3 regions of the Bacillus sp. PK5-006 genome follow, and region 3 is predicted to be linked to each of the others. Evidence: riboswitches for the same ligand, from Rfam matches in the RefSeq annotation. Region 3 holds a riboswitch; each other region holds the start of a gene.
What was found. Region 3 has a riboswitch for S-adenosylmethionine ahead of M1D84_RS00865 (5-methyltetrahydropteroyltriglutamate--homocysteine S-methyltransferase). Riboswitches for the same ligand answer to the same signal wherever they lie in the genome.

Region 1: it holds a riboswitch for S-adenosylmethionine, as region 3 does, so the genes downstream of both, metK (methionine adenosyltransferase) here and M1D84_RS00865 (5-methyltetrahydropteroyltriglutamate--homocysteine S-methyltransferase) in region 3, are expected to answer to the same signal.
Region 2: it holds a riboswitch for S-adenosylmethionine, as region 3 does, so the genes downstream of both, M1D84_RS13105 (methionine biosynthesis PLP-dependent protein) here and M1D84_RS00865 (5-methyltetrahydropteroyltriglutamate--homocysteine S-methyltransferase) in region 3, are expected to answer to the same signal.

Annotation. Positions count from the first base shown of each region.
Region 1 is NZ_CP096414.1:987,427-990,708, reverse strand. Features, by position in the region: gene asnB (asparagine synthase (glutamine-hydrolyzing)) at 1-572, opposite strand, end outside; gene metK (methionine adenosyltransferase) at 721-1,923, opposite strand; SAM riboswitch class I at 2,119-2,253, opposite strand; gene pckA (phosphoenolpyruvate carboxykinase (ATP)) at 2,480-3,282, shown strand, end outside.
Region 2 is NZ_CP096414.1:2,521,167-2,524,448, forward strand. Features, by position in the region: gene M1D84_RS13105 (methionine biosynthesis PLP-dependent protein) at 1-1,085, opposite strand, end outside; SAM riboswitch class I at 1,164-1,285, opposite strand; gene M1D84_RS13110 (alpha/beta hydrolase) at 1,507-2,247, shown strand; gene M1D84_RS13115 (YjcG family protein) at 2,300-2,815, shown strand; gene M1D84_RS13120 (GNAT family N-acetyltransferase) at 2,822-3,256, shown strand.
Region 3 is NZ_CP096414.1:181,972-185,253, reverse strand. Features, by position in the region: gene M1D84_RS00875 (four-carbon acid sugar kinase family protein) at 1-167, shown strand, start outside; gene M1D84_RS00870 (gluconate:H+ symporter) at 218-1,537, shown strand; SAM riboswitch class I at 1,620-1,732, shown strand; gene M1D84_RS00865 (5-methyltetrahydropteroyltriglutamate--homocysteine S-methyltransferase) at 1,821-2,942, shown strand.

The sequences.
Region 1 (3,282 bases), 810 kb from region 3:
GGTACGAACTGGAATGACATATATTGCTGTAAGGATGTCTCATCAAATAAAATGTTCTCGCTTACTGCCATCAAGCTTTTGCGTTCAGACGCAAAGTACACTTGCTCATCCATTTGTGTAAAATAAAGCGGTTTGATGCCAAAAGGATCTCTTGCGCCATATAATAATTGCGCTTCCTTATCCCAAATTAAAAATGCAAACATGCCGCGAAGCTTTGAAGCCGCTTCTTCTTTATAATGACGGTATGTGGCAAGAAGTACTTCCGTATCAGAATCTGTGCTGAACGTATAGCCTTTTTTCACAAGCTCTTCCTTCAGCTCCACATAGTTATAAATTTCTCCGTTGAAAATAATCCAATACTTTTCATCTTCATAAGAAAGCGGCTGCTTTCCGTGCTCAACATCTATAATACTTAAACGTCTAAATCCAAATCCTACATGCTCATCATGAAAGTAACCCTCATCATCCGGACCACGATGAACGATGAGACGGTTCATTTGTTTAATTAGCTCTTCCTGTTCAGTAGTTTCGGACAATGGACGGTGATTAAATACACCAACAAACCCACACATATTATTGCCTCCACGTTATGTTATTTCTTAAAAGTAGACCTATAATTAGACAGTATTTTGTCCGATTTTGTTTCACATTTTTTCGCTTTTTGCAGATTTTTTTTTAATCAAAAGGAAAACCGCTTAAAATAAGCGGTTTTTTATGTTGTTATTGTCCCAATGCTTCTTTGCGAAGTGTATCGGCTTTATCCGTTTTTTCCCACGGAAGATCTAAGTCGTGACGGCCGAAATGCCCGTATGCAGCTGTTTGTTTGTAGATCGGACGGCGCAGGTCAAGCATTTTAATAATGCCAGCTGGACGAAGATCAAAGTTTGCACGAACCACTTCAATTAATTTTTCTTCTGAAGCTTTTCCTGTTCCGAATGTATCAATTGAAATCGATACAGGCTGTGCAACCCCAATTGCATAAGCAAGCTGTACTTCACAAGAATCTGCAAGGCCGGCAGCTACGATGTTTTTCGCTACGTAACGTGCAGCGTATGCCGCAGAACGGTCAACCTTCGTTGCATCCTTACCTGAGAAAGCACCGCCGCCATGACGAGCGTATCCGCCATACGTATCAACGATGATTTTACGTCCAGTTAAACCAGCATCCCCTTGAGGTCCACCGATCACGAAACGGCCAGTTGGGTTAATAAAGTATTTTGTCTGTTCATCAATCAGTTCACTTGGAACGACAGGACTGATGACATGCTCTTTTAAGTCACTTTGAATTTGTTCAAGCGTCACTTCTGGTGCATGCTGCGTAGAAATAACCACTGTGTCAATACGAACTGGTTTGTTTTGCTCATCATATTCAACTGTAACTTGTGTTTTTCCGTCTGGACGAAGGTATGCAAGTGTTTCATTCTTGCGTACTTCTGTTAAACGGCGAGATAATTTATGCGCTAGTGAAATTGGCAGCGGCATGAGCTCTTCGGTTTCGTTATTGGCAAAACCAAACATCAATCCTTGGTCACCTGCACCAATCGCATCAATTTCTTCTTCAGTCATTGTTCCTTCACGTGCTTCAAGCGCTTTGTCTACACCTTGCGCAATATCAGCAGACTGTTCATCAATTGATGTAAGTACCGCACATGTTTCCGCATCAAAACCATATTTCGCACGTGTGTAGCCAATTTCCTTAATTGTGTCACGCACCGTCTTTGGAATATCGACATAAGTAGACGTTGTAATTTCACCGCTTACTAATACGAGACCGGTTGTAACAGAAGTTTCACAGGCAACACGTGCATTTGGATCTTTCTTTAAAATTTCATCCAAAATGCTGTCTGAAATTTGATCACAGATTTTATCCGGATGTCCTTCTGTCACTGATTCTGAAGTAAATAAACGACGATTTTGACTCATAATGGCTATTTCCTCCTGTACAAGACCACATCATCCCAAGATGAGGCCTCCAATATGATACGGAACTCGTTCCCTCTTATATTTGAAAACGTTTATATTAGAGATGTTATTGGCAATTTGTTCATATGATATCCCAAAAATAAAAAAACCATTTCCTTCATTGCGAGGAAAGGGTCTGAGATCGCATGCCTTTCACTCTTATCGCTCAAGGTGTTCTTGTACCTTGCATCAGGTTAGCACCTTGGTTTCTCAGCATTTTCATGCCTTTTTCATAAGAAACCGGTTGCTGGGCTTCATCGGGCCTGTCCCTCCACCAACTCGGGATAAGAGTATCCGTTCAATAAGATATCTTATCTTAAACCCTTGCGTCATGTCAATGCTTCATAAGAATTATCTCCCTCTTTTTTCTCCTCACCATTAGCATCACCAAAAAGCATATTTTCATAGCAGAAATGAAAAAACACACACAAAAATTTTTAAATAGTATAGACTATTATTATCAATGTGTTATACTAATCGAAACAAACAAATTCAACGGTAAAGGAAGGGTTTTTTTATGAACTCAGTGGATTTAAAAGAAGATTTGCAGTCATTGCTCTCATTAGAAAATACGCACCAAAATTTATCTGTTCCGAAACTTGTTGAAAAGATTTTGGCACGTAATGAAGGCGTTTTAACATCAACTGGAGCTGTCCGCGCTACAACTGGAGCCTATACAGGACGTTCGCCTAAAGATAAATTTATCGTCAAAGAAGAAAGCTCTGAACATAAAATCGATTGGGGTCAAGTAAACCAGCCGATCTCCAAAGAAGCATTTGACCGTTTATATACAAAGGTTGTGTCATACTTAAAAGAACGTGATGAACTATTCGTCTTTGAAGGGTTTGCAGGCGCTGATGAAAGATATCGTATGCCGATTACAGTTGTAAACGAATTCGCATGGCACAATCTTTTTGCCAAGCAGCTATTTATCAGACCTGACGGGTCAACACCTTCTTCAAACGAAAAACCTTTCACCATCTTATCTGCACCGCACTTTAAAGCAGATCCTGCAACAGATGGCACAAACTCTGAAACGTTTATCATCGTTTCTTTTGAAAAACGCACGATACTTATCGGTGGAACAGAATATGCAGGAGAAATGAAAAAGTCCATTTTCTCTGTGATGAACTACCTGCTTCCTGAGCAAGACATTTTATCCATGCACTGCTCAGCAAACGTAGGTCAAGAAGGCGATGTGGCCCTATTCTTCGGACTTTCAGGTACGGGGAAAACGACGCTTTCTGCAAGCGCAAGCCGCAAGCTGATCGGAGACGATGAACACGGCTGGTCTGGCACAGGGGTCTTCAATATCGAGGG
Region 2 (3,282 bases), 1.4 Mb from region 3:
AGTGCCTGTTTCAAGTCTGCTTTCAAGTCATCTACATGCTCGATGCCAACAGAGAAACGGAGCAGCTTGTTACATACACCGTTTGCAATGCGAATCTCTTCTGGAATATCCATGTGCGTTTGTGTTGCAGGATACGTAATGAAGCTTTCAACTCCGCCAAGGCTTTCAGCAAAACAAATCGTTTTCAGCTGTTTCAAAAATGGATTGACCCAGTCCTCTTTGGCTACTCGGAATGACAGCATGCCTCCCTTTCCTGGATAAAGCACATCTTGAATTTCTGGCTGTTTCTTTAAAAACTCAGCCAGCTCCTTCGCATTTGCCTCGTGCTGGCGCATTCTAAGAGCCAGTGTTTTCATTCCTCTCATTAAAAGCCATGAGTCAAATGGTGATAGAACCGCTCCAATTGCATTTTGATGCTGGAACATGTCTTCAGACAGCTGCTCTCCTTTTGTGACCACAAGCCCGGCAAGAACGTCATTATGTCCGCCTAAATATTTGGTTGCGCTATGAATGACAATGTCCGCTCCAAGCGTAATCGGCTTTTGCAAGACTGGTGTGTAAAAGGTGTTATCGACAATCACCAAAGCGCCATATTCTTTTGCAATCTTCGCTATTTTTTGAATATCTGCTTCCTGCATTAATGGATTTGTCGGTGTTTCAATAAAGACCGCTTTTGTGTTTGGCGTGATTTTAGAGCGTAAACAGTCTTCATCTGAAAAATCATCATAAAGAAAACGTAAGCCGTACTTTTTCCATTCGTTTTCAAACAAACGGTATGTACCGCCATATAGGTCTGATGAGACGATGAGTTCATCTCCGCTTTCAAATAGAGCCATGATCGTTTGGATTGCCGCCATTCCCGAACTGAAGGCAAAACCGGCCGTCCCTTCTTCGAGTGAAGCAATTGCATCCTCTACGAGCTGTCTTGTTGGGTTTTTCGTTCGAATGTAATCAAATCCTGTAGATTCCCCTATACCTCTATGTCTGTATGCCGTTGAAAGGTAAACGGGAGGACTGACAGTGCCAGTCACCTCTTCGCTACGGTTTCCAATCTGCGCTAATTTCGTTTCCACATGTTCTGTCATTTGACACCATCCTAAGTAAAAATCTGATTTCAAAACAGAAAACCCCTTCTTCATAAGAAGAAGGGGTTTAATCGCTTCCTCTTATCTTCCAAGCAAAAAAGCTGCTTGCTGGATTTAGCACCTTGGTACATCACATGAAGTGATGCATACCGGTTGCTGAGGTTTCAAAGGGCCAGTCCCTCCACCTCTCACGATAAGAATGTGTTGTCTGTCTGTTCTAATTCTTAATACTGTAACCCATTAAATCTCATTTTTCAAGGGGAAATGTCATGATTAATTAAAATTTTCTGTATTTTATAACAGAATCGATGTTATACGGTTTGATTGCATGTTAGCATATAGGAACAACGCTGTTTTTCATGTTACAATGAATGGAAACGTTTCACTTTATGATGAATTTGGTTAGCTGGAGGAATGGATTATGGTGAAGAAAACAGGAATCATTCAAGAAGAAACCTTACAGTCAAAAGAACTTGGGGCGGACATGACCATTTTGATCTATTTGCCAGTCAATTACTCCCCCCTTTATACATATCATGTCATCATTGCCCAGGATGGTCATGATTATTTCCGCCTAGGCAAAATAGGCAGACAGGCAGAAGAATTGATGCAAAACAAAGAAATGGAACGCTCGATTATCATTGGTGTTCCTTATGAAAATGTCACGGAAAGACGGAACACGTATCATCCAGACGGTACAAAGTTTGAAGCGTATAAACGCTTTTTAGCAAATGAACTGGTTCCTTATATTGATCAACACTTTCCAACCTATCAAATTGGATCAGGACGTACGTTTATTGGTGATTCACTTGGTGCGACGATTTCTCTCATGACAGCCATTGATTATCCTTCTTTATTTGGCGGGCTGATTTTGCAGTCCCCTTACGTTGACGAGTCGGTTCTAGAAGCCGTCAAACAGTCGACAGCCCTTTCTCATTATGCCATTATCCATCAAATTGGGCTTGAGGAAACCGCTGTGAAAACAACAGATGGCCAGGTGCTTGATTTTGTTCAGCCGAACGAAGATTTAAAGGCCCTTCTTGAACAATCTGGTGCGGATTACTTATTTGAGACATTCGAAGGGGATCATAAATGGACGTTTTGGCAGCCGCTCATTGCGCCTTCGTTAAAAAGAATGCTCCCATATTCGTTAATCAACTGAATTTTGTTATAATAAACAATAATAAATACTTTCTTATTCAGGAGGGAACATGATGAAATACGGAGTTGTTATATTTCCATCAAAAAAATTGCAAGATATTGCGAACTCTTACCGGAAGCGTTATGATCCGAACTATGCACTCATACCGCCTCATTTAACATTAAGAACACCTTTTGAATTAACGGATCTAGAAGCGGCTGAGGTCGTCTCAACGTTAAGAGATTATGCAAAAAATGCTTCTCCTATTACGTTACGTATTAAAAAATTCAGTTCATTCGCTCCTGTAAACAACGTCATTTATATGAAAGTAGAACCGAACGAGGACATCATGGCGCTCAATGAAAGATTGTACGCCGATCCACTTGCTGGTACACCTGAATATGCCTTTGTTCCGCATGTGACAGTCGCTCAAAAACTATCCGATGATGAGCATTCAGACGTACTTGGCACATTAAAGCTGAGAAAGATTGACCATGAAGAAACAGTGGATCGCTTCCACCTTTTATATCAATTAGAGAACGGATCTTGGACCGTCTATGAAACATTTATTTTAGGAGAAGAGGGTTAAAGACATTTGAAAACAGTCATCGCAACAGAACAAACACAACGAGAAGATGCATACTACGTTCGAAAAGAAGTATTCGTCAAAGAACAAGAAGTTCCAATAGAGATCGAAATAGATGAACTAGAAGACAAAGCCACCCATTTTGTCATTTACAATGATGATAAAAAGCCTCAGGCGGCCGCTAGACTGCGGATCATTGAGGGATCAAAGGCAAAGCTTGAACGCATTTGTGTGTTAAAAGAGGCGCGCTCCTTCGGCCTTGGCCACAAACTATTAGAGGCGCTAGAAACCGAAGCGATTGCTAATGGAGCAAAAGAAGCCGTTATGCATGCCCAAGTCCAAGCGCTTCCTTTCTACGAAAAGAAAGGCTACAAAGCGGTTTCTGAACCGTTCGAAGAAGCGGGAATCACACATGTCAAAATGACAAAAACACTGTCTGTTTGACCAAAAGAAAAAGCCAGAGCATTCAA
Region 3 (3,282 bases):
GACTTAGCGTGAAACGTGCGACCGTGGCAGGTCAAATCAAACCAGGTATCCCCGTTTGGCAAACAGGAGAAGAAAGTAAATTCCCTTTCATGTCTTATGTGATTTTCCCGGGAAATGTTGGGTCAAAGGATACGTTAAAAGAAGCTGTAGACATACTTGAAGGATAAGGCATAGGGGGTGTTTGCGCCCCCTTATGCACCACAAAGGAGGAAAGATCATGTCGTTAGTGTTTATTGGACTTGGCGTTTTGTTATTGCTTTTACTCATGGTTGTCTTTAAGTTAAACGCTTTTATTTCTTTGATTATTGTTTCTTTAATTGTTGCTGTGTTAGAAGGGATGACACCACTAGAAGCGATTGCTTCTGTCGAAAAAGGACTTGGCAGTACGCTCGGACACCTGGCACTCGTTCTCGGTTTTGGAGCGATGCTTGGGAAATTGATGGCTGATTCTGGCGGAGCTCAACGGATCGCGATGACACTTATTGACCGATTTGGCATCGGAAAAATCCAATGGGCGACGATGCTGACTGGGTTTGTGATTGGAATTGCTCTATTTTATGAAACCGGATTCATTATCTTAATTCCATTAGTCTTTACAATCGCTCAAGCTGCAAGACTTCCTGTGCTGTATGTGGGTATGCCGCTCGTCGCTGCACTTATCACCACACATGGCTTCCTCCCTCCTCATCCAGGACCGACTGCCATTGCGAATGTCTTTCAGGCAAACTTGGGACAAACCTTATTGGTTGGGATTATTTTAGCGATTCCTGCTGTTTTAGTAGGCGGACTTCTGTTTACGAAACTATTTAAAAAAGATCAGTTGCACGCACATATCCCAAAGAACTTATTTAATCCAAAGGAATTCACAGAAGAAGAAATGCCTAGCTTCGGCATTAGCATTTTCACTGCTGTTTTGCCTGTATTACTTATGACATTCAGAGCATTTCTAGAAATTTTCTTCCCATCCTCCCCATTGCTGCCAACTGCTGAGTTTTTAGGCGAACCGGCGATTGCACTATTAATCTCAGTGCTGCTTGCCATCTACACGTTTGGGCTTGGAAGAGGAAAGAGCATGCAGGATGTGATGAAGTCCATCACGGATTCTATCGGCTCTATTGCTATGATTCTATTAATTATTGCAGGCGGCGGTGCCTTTAAACAAGTGCTCATTGATAGCGGCGTCGATCAATACATTGCAGGGATCATGCAAGGAAGCACACTTTCTCCCCTGCTTCTGACTTGGCTCATTGCTGCTGTCCTTCGTGTCTCTTTAGGATCAGCCACTGTCGCCGGTCTCACGGCGGCTGGCATTTCTGCACCACTGATTGGCCTGACGGGTGTCAGCCCTGAATTAATGGTGATCGCAACAGGTGCGGGAAGTATTACATTCTCTCATGTGAATGATGCGGGTTTCTGGATTTATAAAGAATACTTTAACCTATCAATGGCTCAAACCTTTAAAACGTGGACATTGATGGTCACCGTGCTTTCACTTGTCGGACTTGCTGGTGTTCTTGTCGCTGATTTGTTCATGTAGGAAATTAAATTGTAAAAACCATTGACTTTTCCCTGAAAACGTTGAATAATTGTGTTTATTAAGAAAATTGAATCAAAAGGTAACCTTATTAAGAGTGGTGGAGGGACTGGCCCTGTGAAACCCGGCAACCGCTGTTCCTAGGAACAGAATGGTGCTAATTCCTTAAGCAAGCAAATGCTTGTTTGAAGATAAGGCAGAGTTCTCACAGTATATGATGCTCTTCCTTATCTAAGGAAGAGCTTTTTTATTTGATTTTTTAACCTGAAGAAAGAAGGGATTCAGCATGACACAAGTACAAACCATTGGAAAGAAAACAACGAAACCGCCATTCCGCGCAGATCAAGTAGGAAGTTTACTTCGTTCAGAGCGCATCAAGGAAGCACGCAAGCAAAAAGCAGACGGTACGCTGACAGCAGAGCAGCTCCGACAAATTGAAAACGAAGAAATTACACGTATTGTAGAGAAGCAAAAAGAAATTGGGTTAGAGGTTGTCACAGATGGTGAGTTCCGACGTGCATGGTGGCATTTTGACTTTCTTGAAGGACTCGATGGAGTTGAAGGATTTGAAGCAGATCAAGGCATTCAATTCCATAACACAACGACAAAAGCTAGAGGGATCAAGGTAACAGGCAAGATCGATTTTACAGATCATCCAATGCTGGAGGATTATCGTTTCCTTCACAGCATCGCTGGTGATCATACGGCTAAAATGACGATTCCAAGTCCGAATATGCTCTTTTTCCGTGGAAAGCTTGAAGAAGGAGTGTATGACAGCTTAGAGGAATTCCACCATGATGTGGCACAAGCGTATAAGAAAGCCATCCGTGCTTTTTATGATGCAGGCTGCCGCTACTTGCAGCTGGATGATACGGCATGGGCAGTGTTCTTTTCCGAAAAAGGCCACGAACAAATCAAAGCCTTTGGCCGAGAAGAAGATGAACTTCGTGAATCGTTTGCAAAGACAATCAATGAAGCTGTTGCCGACCGCCCAGAGGATTTGGTGATCACGATGCACATTTGCCGAGGTAACTTTAAATCGACATGGGCAGCTGAAGGTGGTTACGAAGCAGCGGCAGAAACAATTTTTGCCGGCTTAGATCTTGATGGTCTCTTTTTAGAGTTTGACGACGATCGTTCTGGCGGATTTGAGCCCCTTCGATATGTGAAGAACCCAAACCTTCAAATCGTACTAGGCCTTGTCACTTCAAAATATGGAGAGCTTGAGCCAGTTGAACAGATTAAAAAACGCATTGAGGAAGCGGCTCAATATGTGGACATTAACCAAATCTGTTTGAGTCCACAATGCGGATTCGCCTCAACAGAGGAAGGCAACCTGTTAACAGAAGAGCAACAATGGGAAAAGCTGCGTCATGTGATTGAGATTGCTGATCAAGTGTGGAAATAGGCGAAAACTTACAGAAAAAGCTGACCTTCATAATAAAGAACCGCTTTTTTAAGCGGTTCTTTATTTTTTGTCATCTCAATCAACTTGATATTAAGTTTAATCGTATTACTTCTATAGTTGAGTTTAAGAAGATATTGAACATACGTTATCTTCTTAAAAACCATTTTTATACTCATAAGTTGTCTAACAAGTTAAGTGGATTGATACATTCAAGTCATCTTCCTAGCCAGAATATCTCCTACTGAAAATCCACCCCAATTATTAGAAATTACAATACTGCTTTTTCCATCGTTCCCTCAAGCAAACCTAAAAGTGTGACTATAGTTTATGGGGTCTCGAA